DNA from 4 places in the Dehalogenimonas loeffleri genome. Region 3 is predicted to be linked to each of the others. Evidence: riboswitches for the same ligand, from Rfam matches in the RefSeq annotation. Region 3 holds a riboswitch; each other region holds the start of a gene.
The links. Region 3 has a riboswitch for molybdenum cofactor ahead of V8247_RS00940 (substrate-binding domain-containing protein). Riboswitches for the same ligand answer to the same signal wherever they lie in the genome.
Positions count from the first base shown of each region.

Region 1 (7,769 bases), 880 kb from region 3:
CACAGAGTATCGGTGAAATACAGCTCGGCATATGCCGATTGCCATAACAGAAAATTGGACAGGCGCTGTTCGCCCCCGGTGCGGATGACCAGGTCCACGTCCGGCATGCCGGCGGAATCCAGCAGACGGCCGAATGTTGTCTCATCCAGGTCATCGGGTTTGATGCCTTGCCGGATAGCCTTACGGCCGGCTTCAATAATTTCGGTTCGGCCGCCGTAGTCAAAGGCAAAACCAGCCACCGCCCCGGTATTTTGGTGGGTTTTTTCCACTACCCGGTTGATACCGTGTTTCAAGCCCGGGGGTAATCGGTCCAGCCGTCCGAGGTGGCGGATAACCACGTTGTGTTCATCTAGTTTCCGGGTGGTTTCCTCCAGCGCCTCTGCCAGGAGCTTTAGTAGACCGCTGACTTCTGCGGCCGGCCTTTTCCAGTTTTCGGTGGAAAAGCTGAATAAGGTGATATAGGCGACCCCGGCGTCGGTCAGATAATTGATGACCTCCGGGATATTTTTTAAGCCGGCCTGATGGCCTGCCAGCCGCTCAAGGCCTTTATTAACCGCCCAACGGCCGTTGCCGTCCATGATAATGGCCACATGGCGGGGCGGGGTAAAAGACCGGTTGCTGTTTTGGTTCATTATATGCAGCTATTTTAGGCTTATTGGGCGGTTGGGGCAAGGCTTCGCCCCGCTGTCCCTCCACTTGCATGGAAATATCCGGATTGATATAATGGCAAGTTGTTTAATTCTGGAGGTGTGTCATTTACGCAATAGTTGAATCTGGTGGTAAGCAGTATAAGGTAACTGAAGGTCAGGTCTTTGATGTTGACCGCCTTGATGTTGAGGCCGGCGGTACCGTTGAATTTGAAAGAGTTTTACTTTTTTCTGACGGTGAAGCCATCACCACCGGTAAACCTACGGTTGAAGGTGCCAAAGTGGTTGCCAAAGCTGAAGGTAACGGTATGGGGGAGAAGGTTCGCGGTCTGCGTTACAAGAACAAGACCCGGGCGCATACCCGCACCGGCGGTAGGGCTCTTTTTACCCGGCTCAAGGTTGAGAGTATCGTCGCCCCGGCGAAGTAATTAAGGAGAATTTTTAAATGGCTCATAAAAAAGGCGGCGGTTCAAGCCGTAATGGTAGAGATTCAAAACCCAAGATGCTGGGCGTTAAGCGCTATGCCGGTGAAAAAGTTTTGGCCGGTACCATTCTGGTCCGCCAGCGCGGCACCCCGATTAAACCCGGCGAAAACGTCGGTGTCGGTCGGGATCACACTCTGTTTGCTTTAGCTGACGGTGTGGTGGCCTACAAACCTACCAGCAATAACAGGAGGATGGCCAGCGTTCAGACTGGTTAACTGATTATGAAAGAAAAACTGCATCCCAAATATTTCCCGGAAGCCAAGGTGACCTGCTCTTGCGGCAACGCTTTTACTCTCGGTTCCACCAAGCCGGAGATCAAAGTAGAGCTTTGCAACAAGTGTCATCCGTTTTATACCGGTGAGCGCCGCATGGTGGATACTGCCGGTCGCGTTGATCGTTTCAAACAGCGCTACGGCCTCAAGGATAAGTAAATAATCCCTTTACGGGTCAATAAAAAAGGGGCGGTTTTAAGCCGCCCCTTTTTGTTATCAGTTATTCTTCTTTGTTAGGGTGTTTTAAGTTTAGGTAAATTATGGCACAAAAATTTTATTACGGCGGCCAGGCGATTATTGAAGGCGTAATGATTCGCGGCCGGAAATCCCTGGTTTCTGCGGTGCGTCGCCCCAAGGGTGACATTGTCGTAGAGTCCAGGCGGCTCCCTAAAATATATACCGGCAAATTGCGGCAGCTGCCGTTTGTGCGGGGGATTGTTGTCCTGTTGGAGGCGATGGTGCTGGGCATTCAGGCGCTGATGCATTCTGCTGACGTTGCGCTGGAAGAAGAATCTGAAGAAATTTCGCCCTGGATGATGTGGGGACTGGTCGGGGTATCAACCGTGGTCTCAATCGCCATTTTCTTTTTAACACCGTTGTTTGTCACCCGGATATTTGACCAATGGCTGGAATCGGCTATTCTATTTAATATCGTTGAAGGCTTGATCAGGTTGCTGTTATTCGTCATTTATTTGAAACTTATCGGACGGATGGCCGATATTCGCCGGGTATTTGCCTATCATGGCGCTGAACATCAGACAATCAATGCCTTTGAGCACGGGGTTAAGCTGGAGCCAACGCTGGTGCGAGATTTCTCCACCGCCCATACTCGTTGCGGTACCAGCTTTCTGCTGGCGGTGATGGTTATCGCCATTGCTGTTTTCAGCCTTCTGGGTAAGCCGGAGCTCTGGCTGATGGTGTCTTCCCGAATCTTATTGTTGCCGGTTATTGCCGCTTTGAGCTATGAGTTCACCCGTTTTGCGGCGGGTCATGGCGGTAACGCTGTGGTGCGCTTCCTGACGCGGCCCGGGATGTGGCTACAGTCCATGACCACCCGCCAGCCGGAACTGGCTCAATTGGAGGTCGGCATTGCGGCTCTGAAACGTGCTTTGGTTGATGACGATCCAGCTCTGGCCGCAGAACTTTATCCAACCCCTGTTGAGACAGCAGCGGATGATGCACCGCAAGGGGACGAACCGTTGACTTGAAGGGCATCACCTTGCCGCCTAAATTGTCATAAATACTATGAAAATAGTAGAATTATAGCTTACCAAAACTAACCGATAAAGAAGGGCCATAGATATGGAAAAAGAAATTACTACCGGAACATTTAAAGTAAAAAGCGGCCTGGCGCAAATGCTTAAGGGTGGGGTCATTATGGATGTGACTACCCCGGAGCAAGCCAGGATAGCCGAAGACGCCGGTGCTTGTGCCGTAATGGCTTTGGAGCGCGTACCCTCTGATATCCGGGCGGCCGGCGGGGTCGCCCGCATGGCTGACCCCACCATCATTAAACAAATTATGGAAGCGGTCACCATTCCGGTCATGGCCAAGTGCCGTATCGGTCATTTTGTGGAGGCCCGGGTGCTGGAGTCCATGGGTGTGGATTTCATAGATGAATCCGAAGTACTGACTCCGGCCGACGAATCGTTCCATGTGTGGAAAAAAGACTTTACGGTGCCGTTTGTTTGCGGTTGTCGCGAACTTGGAGAGGCATTACGCCGTATCGGCGAAGGTGCCGCTATGATTCGTACCAAGGGTGAACCGGGCACCGGCAACGTAGTTGAAGCTGTCCGCCATATGCGCGCGGTCCAGGCTGGAATTCGGCGAGTGGTAGCGGCACCGCCTGAGGAGCTGACGGCGCTGGCCAAGGAGCTTAATGCACCATTTGAATTAGTTCAGCAGTTGCATCAAACCGGCAAGCTGCCGGTCGTGAACTTTGCCGCCGGCGGTATTGCAACCCCGGCTGATGCAGCGCTTATGATGCAACTCGGAGCTGAGGGTGTTTTTGTCGGCTCCGGTATTTTTAAATCGGCGGACCCGTCCAAGCGTGCCAAAGCCGTGGTTAAAGCCACTACTCACTATCAGGATGCGGCTATCATCGCCGAAGTTTCAGAAAACCTGGGTGAGGCGATGCACGGTTTGGAAATCGGCCAGATACCTGTCGACCAGCTGATGGCCAAAAGGGGCTGGTAGGCCGTTCCTTCCCCCATTCGTTGACAGCTATTAGTATTTGGTTTAGAATCTACTAACTTCCGCCGGAAAGGCGGCAACTCTTCGAGTTGCGGTAACCTACCGCGCAAGTCATGGTTCCGTGACCGGTGAACCGAAAGGTTCCAAGGGTACAGGTGGAAACGCCGGTGCCTCCCGTATTTGGAAAGGAGAGCCGATGAAAAGAATCTATTCGTGTGTGGAGATGCCTATTTCGTAGGTGTCTCCTTTTGTTTTCATTGGTTTCATTTGAGACCTTTCCTGATATGCCGGAGAGTTGCCTCTGTGCGGCGCAAGAAATAATGCGCGGAGGTTTATTTCAGGGAGCGGAACAGGGCGATTGCAGACGGTTACCGCAAGTCTCCCGATTATGCCGAGTACCCTCCCGGCGGACATCGGTTGTAGCAGAGGTAATCAGCTGCCAACACTGACTTGTCAGGTTGGGAATTTAACTTGTTTACAGTCAATTATCAGCAGGGAACTCTATTATTCAAGGCACCGGCATGCCTCGGGATAAGTAAGACATCAGGATTTCTGCTGGAGCAAATTCACGCTCGTTCCGCTCCCCACTCTTCAGCCCTCTGGAATAACAATTTCAATCGCAGCCGGTTCAAAATCATATACTATGGTGTATAATAGTGACATATGAAACTTGGCGGGAGGATTATTATGATCAGCGCTCGAAATCAATTCAAAGGCACGATTAAAAACGTTAAATTAGGCACGGTGATGGCTGAAGTCGTTGTTGAAGCCGGCGGGATGGAAATTGTCAGTTTAATTTCCCTCGCTTCCGTTGAATCAATGAATCTCAAAGTCGGTGATACGGTAACTACCATTATCAAATCAACCGAAGTAATGGTTGCTAAGGAACTTTAACGTCGGCGGTTTTGATTATGGTGGCTGGCTTAAGCTGCTGCCGTTGTGGTGCGCCTCGGGTGATAATTGATAAATAACGCCGCCGCCGCTCCGGCGATGCAAACCCACATGGCTACCGTCATGGCGGAACTTAACGCCAGAGAGAACTGCTCCGTCATCACCTGACTGATCAGCGTTTTTAAAAATTCCGGAGCGTCCGAGGTGACCGCTCCAGCCATTCCGCCTTCGCTCACGCCCTTCAAAATGGCGTCCTTGGCCGTTTGCGGCATAAAAGGGATACCTTCAAAAAAGATCCTCAGGTTGTTGACCATGTTGAATTGAAGCACTGCCCCCAGCACGGTAATCCCCAGCGTGGCACCAACCTGGCGCATGGTGGTCAGAATCCCGGAAGCCGTTCCGGAACGGGCCAGCGGAGCGGAGGCCATTACCACCGATGAGAGGGGGGCCATGACCAAACCCAAACCCAAACCGGCTAATCCCAGCGGCCAGGCCATCATTGCGGCGGGGACCTCCGGGTTTATTTGCGCCAACAGTGAGAAGGCCAGTGCCACCATTACCATGCCGGCAGACATCAGAAAACGCATCTGCAGGCGGTCTGCCAATCGTCCGGCCACCGGCGAAATAATCATTAAGGCTAATGATAGCGGTAGCACCACCAGCCCAGCATCCATCGGGGAGAAATCCCTGATCGCCTGAAGATACATCACTGAAAGAAATATCAAGCCTACCAGGCAGAACATAACAATTAATCCCAGAATGTTGCCAGCGGTAAAGGAGATGTTGCGGAAAAACACCAGGGGTATCAGGGGTGTGCGGGCTTTCGCTTCAATTACCAAAAATGCCGCCGCCGCGATGATGCCGGCACCGAATAATCCCAGCGTCACTACCGAAGTCCACCCCAGTGCTTGCCCCTCAATCAGTGCAAAGCTAATGGCACCTAATGCGATGGTGGCGGCGATGATACCCGGAAAATCAATCCTCCGAGTGGCGTTGGGGTCACATGATTCGGGTACTATTTTAAACGCAGCCACCAGTGCCGCGATACCCAGCGGGATATTTATCAGAAACACCCATTGCCAACCCAGTGTCCCCACCAGCAGGCCGCCGATGATCGGGCCCAGTGCGGCCGCCGCGCCAGCCGAGGCTCCCCAGATGCCCATGGCCAGGCCCCGCTGACCGCTTTGAAAGGTAATGTTCAGGATAGAGAGGGTCGCCGGCATCATAGCCGCACCGCCGGCTGCCTGGGCTATCCGTCCGGCTATCAACCAGCCGATATTTGGCGCCAGACCGCACAGGAGGGAAGAAACGGTGAATACCAGCAGGCCGCCGGTGAAAAGCCGTTTGCGGCCAAAAATATCCCCCAGCCGGCCCATGGTAATCAACAGTATTGCGAATACCAGCACATAGGCGTTGAGCACCCACTCGGCGTCCGCCAGTGAGGCCGGCAGTCGTTCCATGATGTCCGGCAGGGCGATGTTCACAATGGTGACATCCAGGTTTATCATGAACAGCGCTGCTGAAAGTACCGCCAGCACCAGCCATTTACTATATTGGGCTGGTGTGGTGCCGGTGGATTTCAGGTTCATCATGGAAGTCCAATTCTATAGGGGCTTCCCCAGACTGTCAAAACGTTCCAGCTTCTCGGTTTCAGTTTAAAATGTTAGAATAGCGGACGTAGAAAACAACCCGCGAGGAGTAAGCTATGTCTGGACATTCAAAATGGGCTACCATAAAACACCAGAAAGGCGCGGCTGATGCCAAGCGCGGGCAACTCTTCACCAAACTCTCCCGCGAAATCATCCTGGCCTCCAAAGAAGGCGGGCCGGACCCTGATATGAATGCCAGACTGCGTCTGGCGGTTCAAAAAGCCAAAGACGCGCGCATGCCCTCCGACAATATTGACCGGGCGATTAAAAAAGGCAGTGGACAGCTTGAGGGCGAAACCTTATTGGAACTCACCCTGGAGGGCTACGGACCGGGTGGTGTGGCGGTGCTGGTTCACGCGGTATCAGACAACCGTAACCGGGCTATTCAGGAAGTGCGTCATCTTTTTACCAAGAGCGGCGGCGCCATGGGCGAAGCCGGCTGTGTCGCCTGGATTTTTGATTCCAAAGGCACCATAACTGTTCCGGCTGCCGGACAGGATATTGATGAATTGACCCTTGAAGTCATTGATGCCGGGGCTGAAGACGTTAAACCCGATGAAGAATATTTAGAAATTATTACCGCACCTGATCAGTTGGAAGCCGTCCGGCAGGCGATTGAGGCTAAAGGCCTGACCATTGAAAATTCCGGCCTGGACATGCAGCCGAAAACCCAGATAGAGTTGGACGATGATACTGCCATGCAGGTGCTCAAGCTATTGACAGCCATGGAAGAATTGGATGACGTGCAAAATGTCTATTCCAACGCTGATTTCTCTCCCGAGGCCCTGGAAAAGTTTCAGGCTGCCTAGATGAGGGTTTTGGGCGTTGACCCCGGCACCCTGCGTCTTGGTTTCGGTGTCGTTGACGCCGAAGGGGCCTCGGTGGTCTATGTCTCCAGCGGAACGGTGAAGTGCTCTGATAAGCTGCCGGTGCCGGAGCGCCTGAAACTGCTCTATGCTGAACTGGAAAAAGTCATTCGCTTGCACAAGCCTGATTGTGCCGCCGTGGAGAGTCCGTTTTTTTCAGTAAACGCCCGCTCTGCACTGGCAATCGGCAAAGCTCAGACAGTGGCCATTCTGGCTGCGGTCAATGCCGGTCTGGAGGTTTTTGAATACCCCCCGGCTTTAATTAAATCACATATTGCCGGTTTCGGCGCCTCAACCAAGGACCAGGTTACAAGCATGGTGATGCTGCAGTTGCGGTTGACCGAACCCCTCTCCTCACCGGATGCCGCCGATGCTCTCGCCTGTGCCTTGTGCCACATCCAGGAAGCCCGCAGGACAGCGGTCATTCGCGCTTCTCAGGCTTGATTTAAGCCGGGCTGCCAAGGTAGCGAGCCTACTTGCCGGACCATCGGGAAGTTACAAGCCGGTAACCCAGATGGATAAAGGCCAAACCCACGATGGCTACCACCATTTGAAGAGCCATGTTTTCAGCGGCAAAGGCAACGTATTCTGTTTCCAGAACCACGTTAATCAGGATCACAATCCCTATTATGCCTGAGACTATTCCAACCGGTATTTTCCACATTATCAGCCCCCTGTAATTCCGGAATCGGGCAATCCTTAAACTGTCACCAATACCGGCAACACCATCGGTCGCCGCCGGGTTTTTTCGTAATAGTATTTTGCC
Region 1 covers NZ_CP146612.1:1,088,625-1,096,393, forward strand. The annotation lists gene uppS (polyprenyl diphosphate synthase) at 1-632, opposite strand, end outside; gene rplU (50S ribosomal protein L21) at 755-1,075, shown strand; gene rpmA (50S ribosomal protein L27) at 1,093-1,347, shown strand; gene rpmE (50S ribosomal protein L31) at 1,354-1,563, shown strand; gene V8247_RS05665 (DUF1385 domain-containing protein) at 1,665-2,612, shown strand; gene pdxS (pyridoxal 5'-phosphate synthase lyase subunit PdxS) at 2,707-3,600, shown strand; molybdenum cofactor riboswitch at 3,668-3,804, shown strand; gene V8247_RS05675 (molybdopterin-binding protein) at 4,285-4,491, shown strand; gene V8247_RS05680 (DHA2 family efflux MFS transporter permease subunit) at 4,521-6,080, opposite strand; gene V8247_RS05685 (YebC/PmpR family DNA-binding transcriptional regulator) at 6,194-6,946, shown strand; gene ruvC (crossover junction endodeoxyribonuclease RuvC) at 6,947-7,447, shown strand; gene V8247_RS05695 (hypothetical protein) at 7,476-7,667, opposite strand; gene V8247_RS05700 (ribonuclease J) at 7,703-7,769, opposite strand, start outside.
Region 1: it holds a riboswitch for molybdenum cofactor, as region 3 does, so the genes downstream of both, V8247_RS05675 (molybdopterin-binding protein) here and V8247_RS00940 (substrate-binding domain-containing protein) in region 3, are expected to answer to the same signal.

Region 2 (7,769 bases), 690 kb from region 3:
TCTGGCTTGGTGTCCGGTTCTATGACCTGGCTCAGGGCGGTAATCTGTCGGCTTTCGCTATGGATGAATTCGGTGCTTTATTCGCAGCTGAAATTGCGTTAGGTGCCGTAATTCCGATCATCCTTATCGCCATCAAGAAAGTTCGGGAATCTCGTGCCGGATTGATGTGGATTTCGGGACTGATCATCCTGGGTATCATGCTTAACCGCATCAGCACCCTGGTTGTATCCCACGCTCCGGCCCGGGTTGGAGAGTATTTCCCAACTGTATGGGAGTTCATCTTCACCTTAGGTTTAGTCGCCGGTGCGATGTACGTCTTCCGCCTGGCGGCCAAATACCTGCCGGTCTTATCAGAACAAAAGGCCGGATTGCCGGCGTCGGTAGCTAAAATGGATCCCGAGGTTGTACCGGCCTAAGTGAGTAGCTTTGATTATTCCATCTGTCGTTCTGAGTTACAAAAATATCAGAATGAGCAGCCTCAATTGGAGCCGCTTATCGGCCTAAACCAAAGAATACTGGATATTCAGGAGTCGGTTCGAGCCAGTCTCGGACCGGCTCCTGCCGTTTCAGCCTGGGGTATGGATAACCTTAATGCCGAAACCTCAGCCCTGGGTGACAAGGTGCCGGCAATTCCCGGTGATGTTTTTCGGCAGGCTGCGGCAAAGATGGCAACGGCCTTTAGTGACACAGCAGGTGTAGCCTTTCCCCTTGAACGTATCTTGAACCTGCCACAGCTTCAAGGAGATGATGTTTCCTCCATAGCTGCTAATCTGATGGAAAACGAACTTGACCTTGAAGCCCTGGCCGAGGGCAGTGGCTACAATGCCGAAACCATTGCTTTCTTTCTACACAATCTGCTGGTACCTTTTTATGAACATGCCGCCGAATCTTATTTTCCGGTTTTCATAAATCGGGAAGTCCCGTGGACCAAGGGTGTCTGCCCTTTCTGTGGTTCACCGGCCCGTTACGGGGTTATACACGATGAAAAGGGTTACCGGAAGCTTTATTGCGGCCTGTGCCGTAGTCAATGGCCCTATCCCCGCCATAAATGCCCGGTGTGCGAGAACCCTGAGCGGGTTGAAATCAGACAAATGACTTTAGGTGATGACAAGGCCCATATGGCCGAAGTCTGTGATACCTGCAAATCATACTTGAAAACTACAGACGAACGTAAATTGCAGCGTGAATCAGTCCCAGCCGCTGAAGACATCATAACCGCAAACATCGATATGGCAGCCACCAAAGAAGGGTATAGCCGGGCAGCCTGATCCATTCATTCAACAAACTAATCCTAACAGCGGGAACTTTTAATTTGAGTTCCCGCTGTTTTGTCTGACTGGGCTGGTTGGTTCTATTTAATACACCCCGCCGTTTGTGTTAATATAAGCTGAACAATCATTCAGGGAGACACCCGCTTATGATCAGCAAAATCCTTGTAGCTAATCGCGGTGAAATAGCGGTACGCGTCATGCGTGCCTGCCGCGAACTGGGCATTAATACCGTTGCTGTATATTCCGAGGCTGATAAAGATGCTTTTTTCACTTGCTACGCCGACGAGGCCTTTTTACTCGGCCCTGCCCCCGCCACATTATCCTATCTCAATATGGATAAGATTATTGAGATTGCCAAAGCCAGCGGTGCCGAGGCAATTCATCCCGGCTATGGCTTTCTATCTGAAAACCCCGCCTTTTCCAGGGCATGTGAAAAGGCCGGGATTGTCTTCATCGGACCTCCGGCGAGTGTCCTTGAACTGACCGGAAACAAGATTACCGCCCGGGAAGAGGCCGTTAAGGCGGGAGTACCGGTCATTCCGGGGACCGGCGAATGCCCGGCTGACTTTTCCGTTCTTCAGGACGAATTGGGCGATATCGGCTACCCGCTGATCGTCAAACCGGCCGGCGGCGGTGGCGGAATCGGCATGGTCATCGCCCGCAACGATAATGACCTGCAGCGCGCGCTGAGTTCTTCCCCGGAAATGGCAAAAAAATACTTCGGGGTCTCCAGCGTTTATATTGAAAAATACATTGAAAAACCCCGGCATATTGAATTTCAGATCCTCGCAGATACCAAGGGTAACGTAGTGCATCTGGGTGAACGTGAATGCTCCATTCAGCGGTTCCATTCCAAGGTGATTGAGGAAGCACCCTCCACCGCATTGTCCGTTGAGTTACGCGAGCAAATGGGGACGGCTGCCGTCAACCTGGCCCGGAGTATCGGTTATGTGGGTGCTGGAACCATTGAGTTTATTTTCTCGGAAGGGCGCTACTATTTTCTGGAAGTCAATGCCCGCATTCAGGTAGAACACGCTGTTACCGAAATGACCACCGGGATTGACCTGGTTAAAGAACAGATCAATATTGCTACCGGTTTGGACTTATCCGTCAAACAAGAGGATATCAAACACTATGGATGGGCTATCGAGTGCCGGGTCAACGCCGAGGACCCATTGCGCAACTTCATGCCCTCACCGGGCAAGATTTCCGGGTACCGTTCTCCCGGCGGCGTTGGTATCCGGGTGGATTCCGGAGTTCACCAGGGCTATGATATTCCCGACTGCTATCACCCCATGATCAGCAAGCTCGTGGCATGGGGCATTGATCGTAATGAAGCAATCAAACGAATGCGTCGGGCGCTCAGTGAATATATCATCGTCGGTGTGGATACTAATCTGACACTGCACAAGGCGATTATGGAAAATCCCCGCTTCGTTTCAGGCGACCTGGATACCGACTTTATCGCCCGTGAAGTCAGTCTGCTGGCGGATATGCAGAAGGTGAAGGAGCGCGACAAACCTGCTCAGATTCGTATGAGCCGCATATTTGAGGAATTATCCTGACCAACAGTTTCCTTATGAACAGGAATTATGACCACTACCCCCAAGAGATTATTATTCGTTGGCGCTCACCCCGATGATGAAAGTTTTGGGCCTGGCGCCACGCTGGCGCTTTACGTCCAAAATGGCGTCAGTGTATATTATGTCTGTGCCACCGGAGGGGAATCAGGTACGGTAGAGGCTAAATACCTGAATGGCTTCCCTTCAATCCGTGATTTAAGACAGTCGGAACTTGAATGTGCCGCAAAAGCTTTAGGGCTGGCAAAAGTATTTTATCTCGGCTATCGCGACTCAGGTATGCCGGGTAGCCCGGATAATCAAAATCCTGAATCCCTGTTCAGGGCACCGTTAGCAGACGTCACTGCCAGAATTGTGAAAATCATTCGTGAGGTCAAACCGCAGGTCGTGCTGACCCATGATCCACGCGGTGATTATGGTCATCCTGATCATGTTGCGGTCCATCAGGCTGCCACCGCCGCCTTTCACGCGGCCGGAGATGCCGGCCAATTCCCCCATTGCGGTCAGTCCTTCAGCCCACAAAAACTGTATTACAATGTAATGCCGCACCGTTTACTTAAGTTAATCATCAGGTTTTTACCATTGTTTGGGCAAGACCCAAAGCGTTTCGGAAGAAATCATGACATTGACCTGACAACCATCGTCAATCAGACGCTGCCCGCCACAACCGTAATTAAGCTGGATAGGCGCTCTTTGCGGATTCGTCACGCAGCCTCCATTTGCCACCAAAGTCAGATGCAAGGGGGGTCTCTACGCCGCACTGTATCAAACCTCTTGGAAAGATTCAGCGGTGCCAACGATGTTTTTAGCCTGGCGTTTCCCCAACAAAGCGGTGGCAAAACGGAAAATGATCTTTTTCAAGACTTGCCACCCCGAGTTTAGAGGCTATTGTCTGGCTTCTTTGACACTTTCGCAGGGGTCTGGGGGGTGATTTTATTAACCTCAATCGGGGCTGAACCCCGCTTGATACCAACCTCTGGTCCGCTATTCTTATTGACACTATTAATGACCGGTGTTAAAATCGCTCCGATTATTAAAGTGTAATTCTTCGAGTCTCCCGGCCTGGGGCGTTATTTGCTACGGTCGGTTGACCGGCAGGTAGTGTAACTACCTCAAAGGTGACGCTGAGAAATCGCGGTGCCTCCCATTATGGAAAGGAGATTGCATACATTCGTTGGTGCGGGTCCGTTGTGTGGGTAAAAACTCCCCAAAGTTAATAATTAACCATGATATTATTGCTTTCTAACTTTAACCGCGACACAGCTCAATGCATCAATCTTTGCATCACAAGATTCACATTTATGTTAACTTCTCCCTTCAACCTTCATCCAGAATTGAAATACCGCATATTGACCAACTCAGGGCTTTGATGGTCATTTCCGTGATGAAATAATTTCTTAAATACAAACCCGGGAAAGGAGTTACAATATGCCCGTAGGTATGCTCATTGACACTACCAAGTGCATCCTGTGCCGGTTATGCGAGGTTGAATGTCACAAGTTCTACGAACTTAAGGACAAACGGTTCGCCGGTACGGACGACGCTCCGGAACTTGACGCTTATCACTATGTGGTTTTACAGGCGCATCAGGTACCCTATTATGACCGGACACAGGTCATCGGCGTCAGCAAACGCTGTCTCCACTGTTTCAGTCCGGCCTGTGCCTCAGTCTGTCCGGTAGGCGCTCTGCACAAAGAACCCAACGGCGCCGTCGTCTGGGAGGAAGGCAAGTGTATCGGCTGTCGTTATTGCCAAAACGCCTGCCCTTTTGACATTCCTAAATTTGAATGGGATGAACCCTGGCCCAAGATTTCCAAGTGCATCTTCTGCAATGACCGTAAACTGGCCGTTGGTGAAAATCCGGTGTGCTTTGATGTCTGCCCGACCAAAGCTATCCGCTTTGGAGAACGCGCCGATATGATTGCGCTGGCGCATGAGCGAATTCAAAACGAACCTGACAAATATTACGACCATATTTACGGCGAACATGAAGCCGGCGGTACCGCAGTGATGTACATCAGTTCGGTCGCCCCAGAGGAAATCGGCTTCATTGAAGTTGAAAAGGAACTCTACCCCCCGTTGACCAGGGAGTTTCTCAGCAAGATTCCTCTTGAAATATCCGCCATCGCCTTGTTCCTGACCGGCACCTATCTCTTCCGCACCCGCCGGGAAGCTAAATTCAAGGCAGAAGCACTCCAACAACCCAGCCAGGAGGACCGAGGTTAAAATGACAACACAACTGACTCGTCGTAACTTTGTTGGACTCTGTGCCGGCTCTACCGCGGCCTTAGGCCTTTCACTCTTTAAGAATCCGGAATTTGAACGACTTTTTGCCGCCGGCTTGAATGAAGTACCGGTTATCTGGTTTCAGGGATCTGGCTGTAACGGTTGTTCCGTATCCGCACTCAACGGTTTCCCTGTCACCATTCAAGACCTGTTGCTCTCCGAGGTTGTCACCGGTAGCCATGTCAGCCTGCGTTTCCACAATACCGTCATGGCCGCCCAGGGCGACCTGGCCATGCAAGCCCTGTACGACACCGAAACCGGTCCTTTCGCCCTTATCGTGGAAGGCGGCATTCCGCTGAAAGACGGCGGTATTTATTGTGAAGTTGGCGAAAAGGATGGCCACGGCATCCCGATGACCGAAACCATTGAACGCTTAGGTAAAAAAGCCATCGCCACCATTGCTCTCGGCACCTGCGCTTCATCCGGCGGCATCTCCGCATCTCCTCCCAATCCCGGGGAAGTTGTGGGCGTGGCCGAATTCTACAAGCAAAAAGGCATCACAACCCCTGTCATCAATATTACTGGCTGTCCGCCGCACCCGGATTGGTTGGTGGTGCCGCTGGCCCAGGTGCTTATGGACGGGCCTGAATCAGTTGAAGTAGATGAAGATCTGCGGCCCAAGACTATTTACAGTAAGCTCATCCATGACCAGTGCCCGCGCCGAGGTCAGTTTGACGCCGGCAAGTTTGCAGAGAAATTCGGTGATCCAGATTGTCTGTTCAAACTGGGTTGTAAGGGCCCGATCTGCCACGCCGACTGCAATGACCGGTTGTGGAATAATAAAACCCGCTGGTGTATTGAAGCCGGGGCCCCCTGCATCGGCTGTGCCGAGATGGCTTTCCCGTCCGGACTTGGACCTATCCACGAACCGATGGACATTACTGAAGACAAGATTGGCGATAAAGCTGCCTTGGGTCTGGCCGGTGCCACTCTGGCAACAATGGGAGTCCTCGCCGTTACAAAAAATAAATCCGGCAATGCCGGTCACTGATATCTTGAGGAAGAAGAGGGAGAACTAAACACACATGGCTAAAATTGTAATAGATCCGATTTCCCGAATCGAAGGCCATCTCAAGATTGAGGTGGTTGTAGAGGACGGCGTTGTCAAAGACGCCCATTCCACCGGAACAATGTTCCGCGGCTTTGAGATTTTTCTTAAAGGCCACAATCCTACCGATGCCCAGCATTACACCCAGCGTATCTGCGGCGTCTGCCCTACCTCCCATGGGATGACTGCCGTCCTTAATCTTGACAGCGCCCTGGGCGTAGACGACAAGATTCCCGATAACGGGCGTATCATCCGCAACCTGATCCAAGGCGCCAACTACATTCAATCTCATATCCTGCATTTCTACCACTTAGCCGCGCTGGATTATGTTGATGTTACCGCCGTTGCCGATTATAGCGGCAACGATCCCGGGTTGACCAAGGTTCAGCAATTTATCGGACGGGCTTTGGCTGCTGGTGACAATTCCATGCTCGGGCCTTTCTGGCCGCGTTATGAGGGTGATTATCGGCTGTCCAAGGCGATAAATGTCAAAGCAGTTCAGGACTACGTTGAAGCGCTGAATATGCGGCGTATCGCCCACGAAATGAGTGCGATTTTCTCCGGACGTATCCCCCACAGCCCGGCTCTGGTAGCCGGCGGAGCGACTCAGGGACCCACTGAGGACAATGTCGCCGCCTTCCGCGCCAAACTGACCAAGCTGCGCAAATTCACTGATGAAGTCTATATCCCCGATGTCATCGCGGTTGCCGAGGCTTATTCTGATCACTTTGAACAGGGTTTCGGCTGCGGCAATGTCCTGTCGTATGGCGTTTTTGACCTTGATGGTAAAGAAAAAGACCTGGCCAAGCGCCAACGTTTCCTGCCCCAGGGTATTGCCTCCGGACTGAATGCGGGTATTTTTGATCCCCGCAAAATAACCGAAGACGTAAAATATGGCTGGTTCTCCAGCGGTTCGGGCTACCCGGGTGACACCGATACTGTTGATGACCCCAACAAATCCGGAGCCTATACCTGGCTCAAAGCACCCCGTTATGATGGGAATGTTTATGAAGTCGGCCCATTGGCTCGCGTTCTTGTGGCTTATCTTGCCGGGGACACCACAGCCCAGAAACTGGTTAATGACACCCTGGCCCATTTCGGTGCCCCGCCAGCCGCCTTATTCAGCACTCTGGGCCGACACGCCGCCCGAGCTTTGGAATGTAAAATGGTTGCCGACGCCATGGATAAATGGCTGGATGAACTCAAGCCCGGCGAACCGGTTAACGTTAAAACCGAAATCCCCGATTCCGCCCAGGGCATGGGTCTCTGGGAAGCCCCACGCGGCGCCCTCGGTCACTGGATCAGCATCAAGGACCAGAAGATTGAGCGTTACCAATGCGTGGTTCCCTCCACCTGGAACTGCTCGCCGCGGGATAACAATGACCAACCCGGCGCTCTGGAACAATCCCTTATCGGAGCCAAGGTCAAGGACGAGGCAAATCCATTTGAAGTCGTCCGCATCGTAAGGGCTTTTGACCCCTGTCTGGCCTGTGCCGTCCACGTTGTCAGCCCCAAAGGCCACGAAAAAGGCCGGTTCCAGATCTGCTAGTTTTTCAACTCTGACACCTACACAGGCATCCACCC
Region 2 covers NZ_CP146612.1:898,354-906,122, reverse strand. The annotation lists gene nrfD (NrfD/PsrC family molybdoenzyme membrane anchor subunit) at 1-416, shown strand, start outside; gene V8247_RS04720 (formate dehydrogenase accessory protein FdhE) at 417-1,268, shown strand; gene V8247_RS04715 (acetyl-CoA carboxylase biotin carboxylase subunit) at 1,418-2,836, shown strand; gene V8247_RS04710 (PIG-L family deacetylase) at 2,864-3,733, shown strand; molybdenum cofactor riboswitch at 3,886-4,028, shown strand; gene V8247_RS04705 (4Fe-4S dicluster domain-containing protein) at 4,280-5,077, shown strand; gene V8247_RS04700 (hydrogenase small subunit) at 5,079-6,128, shown strand; gene V8247_RS04695 (nickel-dependent hydrogenase large subunit) at 6,163-7,734, shown strand.
Region 2: it holds a riboswitch for molybdenum cofactor, as region 3 does, so the genes downstream of both, V8247_RS04705 (4Fe-4S dicluster domain-containing protein) here and V8247_RS00940 (substrate-binding domain-containing protein) in region 3, are expected to answer to the same signal.

Region 3 (7,769 bases):
TGACCGACAAAGGGTTATCCTGGTATATGTATGATGCCGCGCTGGCGATGCAGAATCTTTCACTGGCCGCCCATGAACTCGGGCTGGGGACGGTTCACCTGGGGCGGTTCGATGCCGCTGCAGTCGGCAGCATCGTCAATTTGCCGGATAATCTGGTGGTGGTCGCCATGACCCCGCTGGGACATCCGCCCGCCGATGCCAGTCCGCCGGCGCCGCCGCGTAAAAGATTGGAAGAAATCATCACTTACGATGCCTTTGAGCGCCCCGGTATATGACTTTTACACGCTGGCTGTATATCGCCGGGAGCGTATTTGTCACCGGCATGTTTATCGGCAGTCTGCTGCCTGCCGGGGCGATTGCTGAGGAGTTATCTATTTTTGATGAGTTGGCCGGTGAGACGCAGTCTCTTTCCGGCGCCGGCCTGCTGGTTTTTATTCTGTTAAACAACGTTACTGCCTTTATGATGGCGTTTCTGGTCGCCCCGCTGTTGCTCCTGTTGCCGCTGGCTTCACTGTTTCTGAACGGCGCAGTCATCACTCTGGTGTCCCGGCTGGTGCTGGAGGATCAGTCAATCGGTTTCCTGATGGCCGGCCTGCTGCCGCATGGCGTCATTGAGATTCCGGCCTACATTCTGGCCATGGCCGCGTCACTGAGTTTCGGTTTTGCTGTTCTGCGCGGCCTGTTCCGACCGGCTTACCGTCCGCAGGTGCTGCCGGAATTCAAGACCAACCTGCGGCGTCTGGGGATTGCCCTGACTCTTTTAGTACCGGCCGCTTTGATTGAAAGTTTTATCACTCCCCTTTTTATCGGCTGGTTCGGATAAATTAAAGCAGAACCGGTAGAGCCGGGTGTTGACTTGCCCCATTCGCACCGGCTGGTTATAATAGCCCCCAATGACTAAATAACAGGATAGGTGACACATGGAGAACTATGGCATAGCCAGTATCCGAAACGTGGCGCTCCTGTCGCACAGCGGCGCCGGTAAAACTACTCTGGCCGAGGCGATGAATTTCAGCGCCGGTGCCGTTACCCGGATGGGTAAGGTAGATGATGGAACGACGGTGTCGGATTATGACCCCGATGAAGTAAAGCGAAAGATAAGTATAAATCTTTCGCTTTTGCCTTTTAAGTGGCAAAACTCCAAGATCAATATTCTGGACGCACCGGGTTATGCTGACTTTGCCGGCGAGACCCGGGCGGCGGTAGCCGCGGCGGAAAGCGCCGCTATTGTAGTCTCGGCTTCGTCGGGTGTTGAAGTCGGCACTGAGCAGGCCTGGATGACCGCCGAGGCCGCCGGCCTGCCGCGCTGTATTGTCATGAATAAAATGGAACGGGAAAACGTTAATTTTGACTCGGTCATTGAAGCCCTGAAAACCCGGTTCGGTGCCGGTTGCGTGGCGCTCACCGTGCCTATCGGCGCCTATAAGGACTTTAACGGCGTCGTCAATGTGCTGACCCAAAAGGCATTCACCGGCGCTCATCCCGCTCAGGAAGGCCCCGTCCCTGCCGAGATGGCCGAGGCCGTGGCGGCTTATCGTGAACGGCTGATTGAGGCGGTGGCTGAAAATGATGACGAACTGATTGAAAAATTTCTGGGCGGCGAGGAAATCACCGACACCGAACTAACCAAGGCGCTCAAGCAGGCCATTCTGGACCGGGCAGTCTTTCCGGTGGTGTCGGCCTCGGCGCTGAATAATACCGGCATTGATTCGCTGCTGGATTTCATCGTAGATTTCATGCCTTCACCGGAACACCGTACGGTGGCGCTGGCGGACGGCAGTGAGCTTAATGCTGGTGACGGCGGCAGCCTGGCGGCGCTGGTGTTCAAAACCACGGCCGACCCGTACGTCGGCAAACTGACCTATTTCCGGGTTTTCCGGGGTACACTGACTTCCAATACTCATGTCTGGAACAGCACTAAAAATGTTGACGAGCGCGTCGGGCAACTATATATCATGCACGGCAAAAATCAGGAACCGGCGACTCAGATCGGCGCCGGTGATATCGGGGCGGTGGCCAAACTGGCAGTCACGGTGACCAACGATACCCTGGCGGCGCAGGATGCGCCGGTTATCATTGCCCCCATTGTCTTCCCGTCAGCGTCCTACTCCGTGGCGGTGCATCCCCGGTCCAAGGCTGATGTGGATAAACTCGGCCAGGCCATAAACAGACTGCTGGAGGAAGACCCGACGCTGGAGAGTCATCGGGATGCCGACACCCATGAAACCATCGTTTCCGGTCTGGGTGATACTCAGATGGATGTGATGGCGGAGAAAATGGCCCGCAAGTACTCGGTGGCGGTTGACCTTAAAGCACCGCGGGTGCCGTATAAAGAAACCATTACCGGAGCGGCTAAGGCGGAATACAAGCACAAGAAACAGACCGGCGGCCATGGCCAGTATGGCCATGTGGTGCTGGAGGTAGAAGCTCTGCCGGCCGGCAGCGGCGTGGAGTTTGTGGACAAGGTGGTCGGGGGTGCGGTGCCGCGCAACTATATTCCAGCGGTGGAAAAGGGTATCAAGGAAGCGGTGCAGGACGGCGGCAGTCTGGGCTTCCCCATTGTTGACGTCCGCGCAACACTGGTTGACGGCGGTTTTCACCCCGTGGATTCCTCGGAAATCTGCTTCAAGATTGCCGGCTCCGGTGCACTCAAGAAAGGCATGGAAGTGGCCGGACCGATTCTGCTGGAACCGGTAGTGGCGCTCAAAATAACCGTGCCGTCCGCGGTTGTCGGTGATATCATCGGTGATCTTAACACCAAGCGCGCGCACGTGCAGGGGATGAATCCTGACGGCGAATTGACGACTATTGACGCTATGGCGCCGCTGGCCGAAGTTCAGCGCTATGCGGTGGATTTAAAAAGCCTGACCCACGGGCAGGGGCGTTTTACCATGACCTTTGACCATTACGCGCAGGTTCCGGCCCACCTGACCCAAAAGCTGGTGGAAGAGCGGGCGGCGGAAGTGGCGGCGGCGCAAACCGTCCACTGAGCATAATCGGCCGCAGACGGCCGGGCATAGTACAAAAAACCGGCGGGGAGGGCGAGAGTCCTCCCCGTTTATTTAATAAGGCAGACGCCTCGGGCGGCGTGAATGGCCGTGGCCTTCAAACTGGCGAAAACCAGCTTGCCGATGACCAGTTCCAGGTCGGCAGCCGCCTGCTGGGTGACCACCGCCATCAGAGTCAGGCCGTCGGCATCTAACTCCAGCCGCACCAGCGGGCTGACCAGACTGAGGCGGGTGATGGTGCCGGCAAAATGATTGCGGGCGCTGGTTTTATCGTCCGTGACCGAGATAACGATATCTTCCGGCCGGATGAAGAGGTCAACAGTATCACCAGGTTTGAAATCACCGACTGCCTGGATGGCCCGGCCGGCGGCGGCCACGGTGAACAGTCCGTTGTCTGCGGCGGTGACTGTGCCGCTGAGGATGTTTTCCACCCCGATGAATTCGGCCACGGCGCGGCAGGCCGGCGCCATGAATATCTCCTGGGCCTGGCCCAGTTGCAGTAGTTTTCCGGCTACCAGCACACCAATGCGGTCGGCCAGCCGCTGCCCCTGAGCCAGGTCATGCGTAGTCATGACCACGGTCAGATTCCGCGCCTGGATCACGCTGGAAATGAGTTCTTCAACCATGACGGTGGACTGGGGGTCAAGATTGGCCGTAGGTTCGTCCAGAAATAATAATTCCGGGCGGGTGACCAGTGCCCTTGCCAGTGCAACACGCTGAGTTTCACCGCCGGACAGCGTTTTAGCGTGACGGTTGATATAAGCGTCCATCTTAACAAGAGCTAAAGCCTCATGCACCTGCGCCTTGATGACGTCCTTTTTTATGCCGCGCCAGCGCAACGGCTGAGCAACATTGTCAAAAACACTGGTGGTAAAGACCAGCGGCTTTTGATGTACGAATGCCATACGCCGGCGCAACGGCAGGCGATCTGTTTTATTATTCACTGTCTGGTTGAAAATGCTGATGCTGCCGGATGATGGGATTTCCAGCAGATCCAGCAGTCGGATCAGCGTACTCTTACCAGCTCCTGAAGGGCCGATGATGCCGAGTGTTTCGCCGGGTTCAACTTTAAGGTCAACATCTCGCAGGACCGTGGTTTCGTTGTAGGATTGGGTTAACCCGCTGGTTTCAATAATCGGCATCGGCTTATTCTATCCGTCTGACTTTATATTTGGTCTCATGCTGTTGCATCCAGCCCAGAGTAAAATTAATAATCAGTGCAATCACCAGTAATATTATACCAAGCGCGATTGACAACTCAATATCACCGCGTCCAGTTTCCAGCGAGATGGCCGTGGTCAGCACGCGGGTATAACCGCTGATATTGCCGCCGATCATCAGTGCCAGGCCGACCTCGGAAATAGCGCGGCCGAAACCCAGAATGAAGGCGGTAAATATGGCGAACCGCGCTTCTTTAACCATCAGAATACCCATTTGCAGCCCGCTGGCACCCAGCGTTACCGCCGTTTCCCGGGCCTGTCGGTCAATACCTGAATGAGCGGAAATTACCAGACCGAGCATAAGCGGTGTTACCAATAATGCCTGACCGATAATCATGATGGTGGGGGTGAACAACAGCCCCATTTCACCCAACGGTCCGGTCCGGGAAAAAAACAAGAAAACCAGAAGACCTACCAGTACTGTCGGCAGGCTGAAAAGCGTGTTGATGAAGCTGATCAGCAGGGATTTACCAGGGAAGGTATTGTGAAATATCAATGCCCCCAGCGGCAGAGCTACCATAGCCGCGATGAGGCTGGAGGTCGCTGAAATACTCAGCGACCTCCAGGCGATCTCAATCACTTCAGAGTCAAGTGAGAAAATAAGCTCAAGCGCTTTTTGCAGACCCAGCCAAATAGCTTCCACAATTTTCCTTATTCAGTCGGTTCGATACCGTAGGTGGGTTTAAAGAGGGGTGCTCCGTAATCTTTAACCCCGTATTGTCCGATAATATCCTGAATTTCCTTGGACATCAACCATTCAGCCATAATCTGTGCCGCCTCGGCATTCCTGACTCCCACAACTTTATCAGGATTTACCGGAATGGCGGAATAGACATTAAGAAGAATGGAACCGGTGTCGACAATCGCAGCCAGACCGGTGTTGCCTTTGTAGGCTAGGAACGTTCCCATGTCTGATATAGTGTATCCCTGAAGTTCACTGGCCATCAACAAAGTGGGGCCCATACCGCGACCAGCCTCCACATACCAATCGCCGGCTTGCCGAATATCGGCATAGTTGAATCCGGCGGCAGCCCAGATAGCCTTTTCCTTGGCATGGGTCCCGGAATCATCACCACGGGAGATGAATTTGGTGCTTCCTGATTCAGCCAGTTTCTGGAAGGCAGCCTCAGGCGACAGGCCTTTCAACCCTAAAGGGTCATTAGCCGGGCCGACGATGACAAAATAGTTCGAGGCGAAGGCCGAACGCTCGAGACCGTAGCCGTCAGCGATAAACGCCAGTTCTCTGGTCTTGTCGTGAACGGCGATCAGATCAACATCACCGCGTTTACCGTATTCAATAGAAATACCGGTACCGGCATAGAGAACATCAACCTCAACTCCGTACTTGTCTTCAAACATGGGCTCCAGTAATGACCACAAGCCGGTATCATAAAGACTGGTTGTGGTGGCGATGCGCAACCGGATGGAGGGATCCAGAATGGATAACCCTTCATCAGTAGTTGCCGTGGGCTGAATGGTAGGGTCGGGGTTACCAGTTCCGCAACCGACTGTGCTGATTGCGACCAGCATCGCCGCAAACAACACCGTTGATAATTTTAGCCAAAACCTTTTCATCATTAAGTTCCTTCAACAATAATATTTCCGTAGAAACAAAAACACCTCTTTTTTAAGGAGGTGCGCGGCCAGACAATACCCCAGTCATGGCTACTCTCCTTTCCAAATCACGGGAGACCGCCCCGTTTCCGAGGCGACCCTTGGGGTGGTCAATCCACCCGCCGTTCCCGGCACCATGTCTTAAAAAGATTTAGGTTCCAGGAATTCAGAGATCAATATTCAATTATGGCAGCATATTAGCACATGGTACTAATACCGTCAACCGGGTTAATTCCCGGTCAGCTCCCTGACCTTGACGGTCAGCGCCGGTAAGACCTTTTTCCAGTCAGCGACAATGCCGTAGGTTGCCGAATTAAAGATGTTCGCCTCCGGGTCCTTGTTGATGGCCACGGTTGTTTTAGCACCGGCGACGCCGGACAGATGCTGAGATGAGCCGGAAATGCCTATGGCGATATACAGGTCAGGGGCGATGACTTTGCCGGTAATGCCAATCTGGGCGCTTTCCGGCCACCAATCCTGGTCACAGGGCGGCCGGGAGGCACCGACGCTGCCGCCGACCAGGTCTGCTAATTCCTTGAGCTGGGCAAAACCCTCCGGTCCGCCGAGACCGCGACCGCCGCCGATAACGATTTTAGCGTCTTCAATACGCAGCCCTTCCTGTTTGACTTCAAAGCGCTCCACCAGGCAAACACTGCATTCATCAGCCGGTAAAGACAATTCGGTTATTTCGGGTGTTTGACCGTTGCCGGCTGCCGCCGGTTCAAAGGCTTTGGGACGGATGGTGATGATTTGAGGCTCGGTTTCAATGACATAATCTGCCAGAGCGTTGCCGCCGTACACCGGGCGGGTAATGACCGTTTGGCCGTTCTCGTTTTTCAGACTGACGACATCGGTCACCGCGGCAGTTTGTAACGCCGATGCCAGCATCGGCGCCAGGTCCCGGCCCAGGTCGTCCTCGGCCATGATTATGAGGTATGGTTTCAACGCGCTGACGGCGCTGATGACGGCGTTGATAACCGTACCCGGCAGGCGTTCTGCGGTTTCAATGGCAAAAGCCCGGCTGACGCCGAAGGTGCCGGTTTCAAGGGCCGCCGCCGCGGTCCCGGTACCGATGACGGCGGCATTGACCGCCCCGGCAGGTGCTGCCGACGAAGCAGCACCGAACAGTTCCGCGGCTGAGGCGGCAGTTTTACCGTCAGCGGCGGTAGTGATGATTAAAATACCTTTGTTCTCGCTCATTATTATCCTCTTAGACCAGTTTCAGTTCGCGCAGTTTGAGCGCCAGGTTAACGCCCTGTTCTTCCGGAGTGTCGCCGGGGATGGCTTCACATTTGGAATCCCGGGCCGGTTGATAGAGCCGGAGCAGTTTGACCCGGCCGGCGGCGCCGGTAGCAGCCCCGATGTCCGCGGCCTTCCAGTACAGTGGTTCCTTCTTCTTGGCCGCCAGCACGTTTTTGATATTAGGCAGCCGCAGCTTGCCGATTTCACTGGAGACGGTGACCAGGGCCGGCAACGGCGACTCAATCACATCGTACCCGGCGGTGGTGACCTTTTCCACGCGTAGTTTGCCGCCGGTCAATTCAATCTTACGAACACGGCTGACCACCGGCAGATCCAGTTCACCGGCCAGCAACAGCCCCGCCTGGCCATTATCCCAGTCGGACGCCTGACGGCCGGTCAGAATGATATCAAAGCTACCTGTTTTCCTGACCGCCAGACTCAGGGCTGCGGCAAGACCGGCGCAGTCCATGTCGGTAAACTGCGGGTCATCTACCAGAATAAGCTCATCGGCGCCCAATGCCAGGGTTTTCTTAATCAGATCCTTATTCAGGCCGCTGCCCAGACTGACGGCTTTGATGCGGCTGCCGGGGTTGACGTCCTTGAGTTTAAGCGCTGCTTCCAGAGCGTGTTCGGAATAGGGGTCAATGACCGGGGCTACATTGGCCGGGGGCACCACTTTTTTGGC
Region 3 covers NZ_CP146612.1:207,227-214,995, reverse strand. The annotation lists gene V8247_RS00965 (nitroreductase family protein) at 1-275, shown strand, start outside; gene V8247_RS00960 (stage II sporulation protein M) at 272-823, shown strand; gene fusA (elongation factor G) at 921-2,990, shown strand; gene V8247_RS00950 (ABC transporter ATP-binding protein) at 3,059-4,150, opposite strand; gene V8247_RS00945 (ABC transporter permease) at 4,155-4,871, opposite strand; gene V8247_RS00940 (substrate-binding domain-containing protein) at 4,880-5,806, opposite strand; molybdenum cofactor riboswitch at 5,883-6,026, opposite strand; gene V8247_RS00935 (electron transfer flavoprotein subunit alpha/FixB family protein) at 6,071-7,042, opposite strand; gene V8247_RS00930 (electron transfer flavoprotein subunit beta/FixA family protein) at 7,053-7,769, opposite strand, start outside.

Region 4 (7,769 bases), 320 kb from region 3:
AGTCAGCCAGCTTACCGGACAGATAAGCATCGTAGGCCGCCAGATCAAAATGACCATGGCCGGAATGGCTGAACAGGATGACCTTCTTTTCACCAGACTCACGGCATCTCAGGGCTTCATCAATGGTAGCGCGGATGGCATGGTTGGTTTCCGGCGCACTGATAAATCCTTCGGTTCTGGCAAATTGGATCCCGGCTTCAAAGGTCGGTAACTGAAGAACGGCTTTTGCTTCTATCAGGCCGAGGTCATAAAGATGGCTGATAATCGGCGACATGCCGTGGTAACGCAATCCGCCTGCATGAACCGGCGGCGGCATGAATTTGTGACCCAGTGTGAACATCTTCACGATCGGCGCCATGGCAGCGACATCGCCATAATCAAAGGCAAACTTGCCCTTGGTCAGGGTGGGACAGCTTGATGGTTCCACTGCGATGATGCGGGTATTTTTGCCGGCGGTCAGATTCTGATGAACAAAAGGCAAGGCCATACCGCCGAAGTTGGAACCGCCGCCGACGCAACCGATAACTACATCGGGATATTCGCCGGCCATTTCCATCTGTTTCAGCGATTCCAATCCGATAACCGTCTGGTGCATCAGCACATGATTAAGAACGCTGCCGAGGGAATAATGGGAATCAGCTCTCGGTGCGGCGTCTTCCACAGCCTCCGAAATAGCCAGACCCAGGCTGCCGGGGCTGTTGGGGTCCTCAGCCAGGGCTGCGCGACCGGAATTGGTGTCCGGGCTGGGGCTGGGCACACATTGGGCTCCCCACGTTTCCATCATCATGCGCCGGTACGGCTTTTGTTGATAACTGACCTTAACCATATAAACTTTAAGCTCAATGTCAAACTGACAGCAGGCAAAGGCCATGGAACTGCCCCATTGTCCGGCACCGGTTTCGGTGGTTAACCGCTTAATACCCTCTTTTTTGTTGTAGAAAGCCTGGGGCACGGCGGTATTGGGCTTATGGCTGCCGGCCGGGCTGGAACCTTCATACTTGTAAAATATTTTGGCGGGTGTATCCAGAGCCTTTTCCAGGGCACGGGCGCGATATAGTGTGGTCGGCCTCCAAGCCTTGTAAATATCAATGACCTCGCCCGGGATATCAATATAGCGCTCCTGAGAGACCTCCTGCATGATCAGTTCCATTGGAAATAACGGAGCCAGATCCGCCGGCCCCAGCGGCTGCATTGTGCCCGGGTGAATAGCCGGAGCCAAAGGCTTGGGCAGATCAGCCTGGATGTTGTACCAACTGGTCGGCATTTCCTTTTCAGTTAGCAGATACTTGGTGTGTTCCACGATAATTCCTCCTTCTTGATTGTGTTTTGACTTTCTTCCGATCGGCAATTTTGGACAAAAGAAAAAGCCCTCTCCCTTTTTCAAGGGGCAGAAGGCTCCGCGGTACCACCCTTATTAAGCTGTAACAGCTCATCTCACTGGGCACTTGCCGATATTTTACACCGGAAACTGCCCGGGACTTTAACGTTTCCCCAACGGCTGCGCCTACCTGCCGTTTTCAACGGCCATCGGACAGCGGCTCCTGAGTCCATTCACTCACCTGCCTCTGGCACCGGCTTCCACCTGATCCGGCTCTCTGTGCCCGGCCTCGGGAGTTACTACTCTCATTCACGGCCTGTGTGAATATTCAGTTGCTGGCAATATAATCCAATATTACATTCTTGTCAAGACACCAGGTGTACGGCTACATTATAATTAAGCTATTTGGCAAGGCATGCCTGATTTGATAGACTGCTGGACAACACACTCTTCGAGGACTTTCATGAATTTAACAGCTTTTCTTGCTGACGCAGCATGCCAGCATAAAGATAGAACCGCCTTCAAGATGGGACAGAGAACACTTTCATTTTCTGATCTAGACCGTTTTTCCAACGGGTTGGCGCAAAAACTGGTGGAAGCCGGCGTCACGCCTGGAGAACGGATAGCACTGCTGATGGAAAACTCCCCGGATTTTCCGATTGTTTATTTCGGTATTATTAAAGCCGGAGCAGTCGCCGTTCCACTGGACACCAAATACAAGGAATTGGAAATACGGGCAGTATTTAACGATTGCCGTCCGGCCTGGCTGTTTGCGGAACCGGCGATACTTAAAAACCTTCAGCCTGAGCTGGCCAGGTATGATTTTCTCCGGCATATCGTCTGCTCCTCTCCGGCCGATATTGAAGGGTATATAGCTTACGGCTCGCTGGTGTCCAGATCTGACAGTGCCCCGGACGTTAAGACCCAGCTTGAACTGGCCCATATTGCTTATACATCCGGGCCGACGTTAAGGCCTCACGGCGTGGAAGTCACCCATCAAGCCCTGATAGATGCCGCCGCCGGCTCAGCCGCCGGGTTCAGGCAGACGGAAGCGGATGTTGCCATTCTGTTCGCCTTGCCGTTGCATCATACGATGGGTATCGCCATTATCATGATGGCCTGTTTAAGCGCCGGTAGTTCCATAGTTATGATCGGCGGTATCTCCATTGATGCTGTTTTATGCGCTATTGAACGAGAACGAGCCACCATGTTCCATGGGGTACCATTTATTCATGCCATGATTGTGAATCATCTGAAAATCAACGGCTTGAAATATGATGTCAGTACACTGAGATTTTGCGGCAGCGCCGGCGCCCCGATCCCCGTCAGCGTGATCAAAGATTTTGAAGAACTAACCGGTAAGTATTTGATCCAATATTACGGGTTAACCGAATCCACCACCCACGTTACCTGTCAGGATGTCAGCCGGTCCGGTCGCAGCGGCGGTGTCGGCACTGCAATACCGGGTTTTAGTGTCAGAGTGGTTGATACTGACGGCCGGGAGGTTGCTGCAGGCGAACCTGGAGAAGTGATTATCAAGGGGCCTGTCATGCGGGCGTACCACAATCTTCCGGAAGAGACTGCCCGATATATCCGGGATGGCTGGTTGTTCACCGACGATATCGGGGTTAAGGATGAACATGGCGAACTATATATCACCGGCGTAAAAAAACCGATGCTCATCACCAAAGGTCAGAATATTTATTTTTCCGATATTGTTGACGTATTGAATACCCACCCTGATATTGCCGAGGCCGCCGCCGCCGGTATCCCGGATCCTGACGGCATGCGCGGTGAAGTGGTATTGGCCGTGATAAAATTACGCCCCGGTGCCGACATTACTGAACAACAGGTTAAAAAATATTGTCTGGACAGACTAGCCAATTACAAGTGCCCCAAGAAGGTTTTGTTTGTCACCGACATTCCACGGCATTCCAACGGCCATCTGGCCGCTTTCGGTCTGCTGGACTAACTTCAAACATGGCCGTCCTTTTATCCGTCGGGCAAGGTTTTCTAACATTCAACAGAACAGCGTATAATTAATCAATGGTTATCAATCCACTGGTAAAACGCGACCTTGAAAAAGTTAGACGGGCGGTCCGGCTGTTTCCTAATTCCGCCTCTGAAAAACCGGTATTATTCGTCATGGTCGGCTTGCCCGGCAGCGGAAAAAGCTATTTTGTTGACAGACTGATTCGGAAGATTCCGGCAACTGTGTTGCAAAGTGATTTTATCCGCAAAACTCTGTTGAAAAAGCCCACTTACACCCAGCGGGAGCATACCCGGGTTTTCAGAGCCATTCACACCGCTGCCCGCGAATTGCTGGACTCAAATAACAACGTTTTAATTGACGCAACAAATCTGAACCGGAAATACCGTCGTCCGCTGTATCAAATGGCGGCAGAAACCAGGGCCCGAATCATCATTATATATCTGGATACACCCAGAGAAATTGCCAGGGAACGCATCATGGATCGCCGGGCACAGGGTGAGTGTATCTCCGATGCGGATTGGGAAGTATATCAAATGCTGGAAGAGGATTTTGAACCGCCGGTAGAACCCGATTACACCGTGACGCCGGTCACGGATCTCCCGGAACTTATTACCAAAATCGCCGGCGACATCGCCATTAAATAAAAGTGAGGCTTCATGGACATCAAACTAATTACCACCGAATTTGAACAGATTCAAGCGGATGCAGTTATCGTGGGGGTTTTTGAAATTACCACGGACGACAGCGAAGCAACAAACTGGGACAAGTCACTGGTTCAACTAATTCAACGACTGCGGCAAAAGAAGGAAATTAAGGGAACACTCGGTGAACTGACCACGATTCATGGTCTGGCTCCTACCGGTACTGGTAAATTCATCGTACTGGGGTTGGGTAAACAGGACATTCTCACACTGGCGCGTTTACGCTCGGCTGTTGCAGATGCTTGCCGTGCCGTACAACGCGCTCATGGCTATGAACTGGTTATCGCCCTGCCGAAAACCGGTATGACCGGCGAACAGACCGGTTCGGCAATCGCTCAGGGGGCTTTATTGGGGACATACCGGTTTACCCGGCATCAGACCAAAGAACCGGAATACGGCCAGCTAAAATCGGTGGGGGTTATCGGTGCCGGAGATTTCACCGCTGAAGCTTTTGAACAGGGGCTGAAGAAAGGACAAGCGGTGGCTGATGGAATCGTCATGGCCCGTGACATGGCCAATGAACCTTCAAACCATATGACTCCCGCGCATATGGCAGAGGCCGCACTGAAACTAACCAGCATTCCGGGTCTAAAAGTTGAAGTCCTGGAACGAGCCGATATGGTCAAGATGGGCATGGGCGGACTGCTGGGGGTATCCAGCGGGTCATCAGCCGTTAATCCACCGAAACTGATTGTCATCCGTTACAAAGGACGTACTGCAAACGATTGGGACCTCGGTTTGGTAGGTAAAGGCCTGACCTTTGACAGCGGCGGCATATCCATCAAGCCGTCCGAAAAAATGGAGGAGATGAAATTTGATATGAGCGGCGGCGCATCGGTAATCGGCGCCATGAGTGCCATCGGCCGCTTGAAATTGCCGTTGAACGTTATCGCCGCAGTACCTGCTACCGAAAATATGCCGGACGGCGGGGCCTTCAAGCCCGGCGACGTGCTCAAGATGTACAGCGGCAAAACGGTTGAAGTTATTTCAACCGACGCTGAGGGACGATTGATTTTGGCCGATGCTTTGACGTTTGTTGATCGGGAAAATCCGAAAGCCCTGATTGACGTGGCTACGCTGACCGGAGCGGTAATTATTGCTCTGGGTACTCAGGCTTCCGCAGCGGTGACTAATAACGAAGCCCTGTTGCAAAAAGTGATTAAAGCCGGTGAAAGCGCCGGCGAACGCGTCTGGCAGTTGCCGGGCTGGGATGAATATCGCGACCAATACAAGAGTGATTATGCCGATATTAAAAATGTCGGCGGCCGCCCTGCCGGCACCATTACCGCCGGACTGTTTCTGTCAGAGTTCATCAATCCCCAGACACCATGGGTTCACCTGGATATCGCCGGTACCGCCTGGGGGGATAAGGAAAAAGGCCACTTGACCAAAGGCAGCAGCGGCGTGCCGGTAGCGACACTGGTTAATCTGGCGGAAATGCTGATCCCAGTCTAAAATTTTAAATTGATTCAAGCGGGAAAATAATCGTATTTGCCGGGTACTAGTACCGGGTGATAGAATATATCTAGTTTCCCTTCGAGTCGTTAGGCCTAATCCCAAACGGCATGGCCGACGACCTTTAGGGCGTCGTTGGAAACGGCGGCACCTCCCGTATTTGGAAAGAAGGGCGGAATATTCAGCCGCCTCTTTTGGAGGCTTTTTTAGTCGTGACTGAAGCCAGTTGCATTACCGGCACTTTAGATGCCTATAACCGGCGCATTAATTATCTCCGAATTTCGGTGACTGACCGCTGCAACCTGCGTTGCGTATATTGTTCCGACGGCGGACTGGATCATCTGTCTCACAACGACATACTTTCTTACGAAGAAATTGCTGCCGTGACCCGCGTAGCCGCAAGTATGGGAGTCAGGCACATCCGGTTGACCGGGGGCGAACCTCTGGTCCGTCCGGCGCTGTCCAATTTGATTAAACTTTTAACAGTCATACCTAATATTGATGATGTTTCACTGACAACCAACGGCACGCTGCTCAAAACCCAGGCGGCTGACCTGAAAAAGGCCGGCTTGAAACGCATCAATGTATCTCTGGATTCTCTTTTACCGGACAGATTCGCCCGGATAACCGGTGGTGAACAACTGGACCGGGTGTTTGAAGGAATTGAAGAGGCCCATCGCGTCGGGTTGTCCCCCATCAAGGTTAACATGGTGGTCATGCCGGGCATTAACGACGACGAGATAACGAGTTTCGCCCAAAAAGCCAAATATGAAGGCTGGCATGTACGTTTTATTGAATATATGCCGTTTGAGGGTTCTGACAATTCCAAGGTTCTATCGGTCGCGGAAATCAAGGATAGGATTGAAGCCGAAAATGGACAACTCTGGGCATGCTGTATCAGCGGCGCCGGGCCGGCGAACTATTACAGTTTCGGATCCGGCCAGGGGACTATCGGGTTTATCCGGCCTATCAGCCATCGTTTTTGCGGACAATGCAACCGATTACGGCTGACTGCCGACGGCAAATTGCGCCCTTGCTTGTTGAATGATACTGAATTAGACTTAAAAAACGTTATACGCAGGGGCGGTACCGAGCAGGATATCAAAGACCTGCTGCTTCAAGCCGTCATGGCGAAACCGGAACGGCACAATCTGGAGGAAATGGCGGTGGGCGGCCGGCAGATGAGGCAGATCGGGGGCTGATGCTGATGGAATTATCACACGTGAACGAAAACGGTCAGGCTCATATGGTGGACGTGACCGCCAAGGCCGTCACCAACCGGCGGGCAACGGCCGTCTCTTTTATCCGTATGAAGCCGGAAACGCTGCGTCTGATCAGGGAGAACCAGATAAAAAAAGGTGACGTCCTGGCCACGGCGCGTATCGCCGGTATCATGGCGGTTAAACAAACGCCGGAATTAATCCCGTTATGTCACCCTTTGCTAATCACCTCAGTCACCGTTGATTTTGAATATCAGGGCGAGACTACCATCAAGATCATGACGGAAGTCAGAACTACCGGGCAGACCGGAGTAGAAATGGAAGCCTTGACGGGTGCTTCCGTGGCTGCACTAACAATTTATGACATGTGTAAAGCAGTAGACAAGGGCATGACCATTGAACAAACCCGCCTGGAAATGAAAGAAGGCGGCAAAAGCGGCACCTACAGGAGAAGTGTTGATGGGTAAGATTATCGCGGTATGCGCCAGCGTAAAAAAGGGCACCAAGAAGAAGGATATCGGTTGCGGTGTTTTAGAAACAGATTACGGCCTTCAAGGCGATGCCCATGCCACTCAGGGTTGGCACCGACAGATAAGCCTGCTGGATAATTCCAGCATCAACAAGATGCGCGCCAAGGGATTGACGTTAACCCCTGGTGATTTTGCAGAAAATCTGACGACTGATGGACTTGAAATACTAATGACGCTGCCCATCGGGACACGTCTGAAGACCAGTCAGGGCGTGGAAATGGAAATTACGCAGATAGGCAAGGAATGCCACCAACATTGCCAGATTTATCGCCAGGTAGGAATGTGCGTCATGCCGCTGGAAGGCGTCTTCGCCCGTATTATCAGCGGCGGCGACGTGGCCGCCGGCGACACCATTGATGTCGTAACGGCCTGAGACGCCCAACCAAACCTAAAACGGCTCTTCAGCCCCTTTGTACCCTTCATCACGGAACTCCGCCCGTTCGGCTTTAAGCGCTTCACCAATAGCCGCATGAACCGCCGCCTCTGGGATGGTTGTGGGCAGAAAGCTTTTTACAATTCCCATGGCCAGATTGGTCTTTTCAATTGATTTCG
Region 4 covers NZ_CP146612.1:1,655,962-1,663,730, forward strand. The annotation lists gene V8247_RS08530 (TrpB-like pyridoxal phosphate-dependent enzyme) at 1-1,300, opposite strand, end outside; gene V8247_RS08535 (AMP-binding protein) at 1,782-3,290, shown strand; gene V8247_RS08540 (ATP-binding protein) at 3,365-3,955, shown strand; gene V8247_RS08545 (leucyl aminopeptidase) at 3,968-5,467, shown strand; molybdenum cofactor riboswitch at 5,534-5,654, shown strand; gene moaA (GTP 3',8-cyclase MoaA) at 5,680-6,669, shown strand; gene moaC (cyclic pyranopterin monophosphate synthase MoaC) at 6,675-7,154, shown strand; gene V8247_RS08560 (MOSC domain-containing protein) at 7,147-7,590, shown strand; gene V8247_RS08565 (type II glyceraldehyde-3-phosphate dehydrogenase) at 7,606-7,769, opposite strand, start outside.
Region 4: it holds a riboswitch for molybdenum cofactor, as region 3 does, so the genes downstream of both, moaA (GTP 3',8-cyclase MoaA) here and V8247_RS00940 (substrate-binding domain-containing protein) in region 3, are expected to answer to the same signal.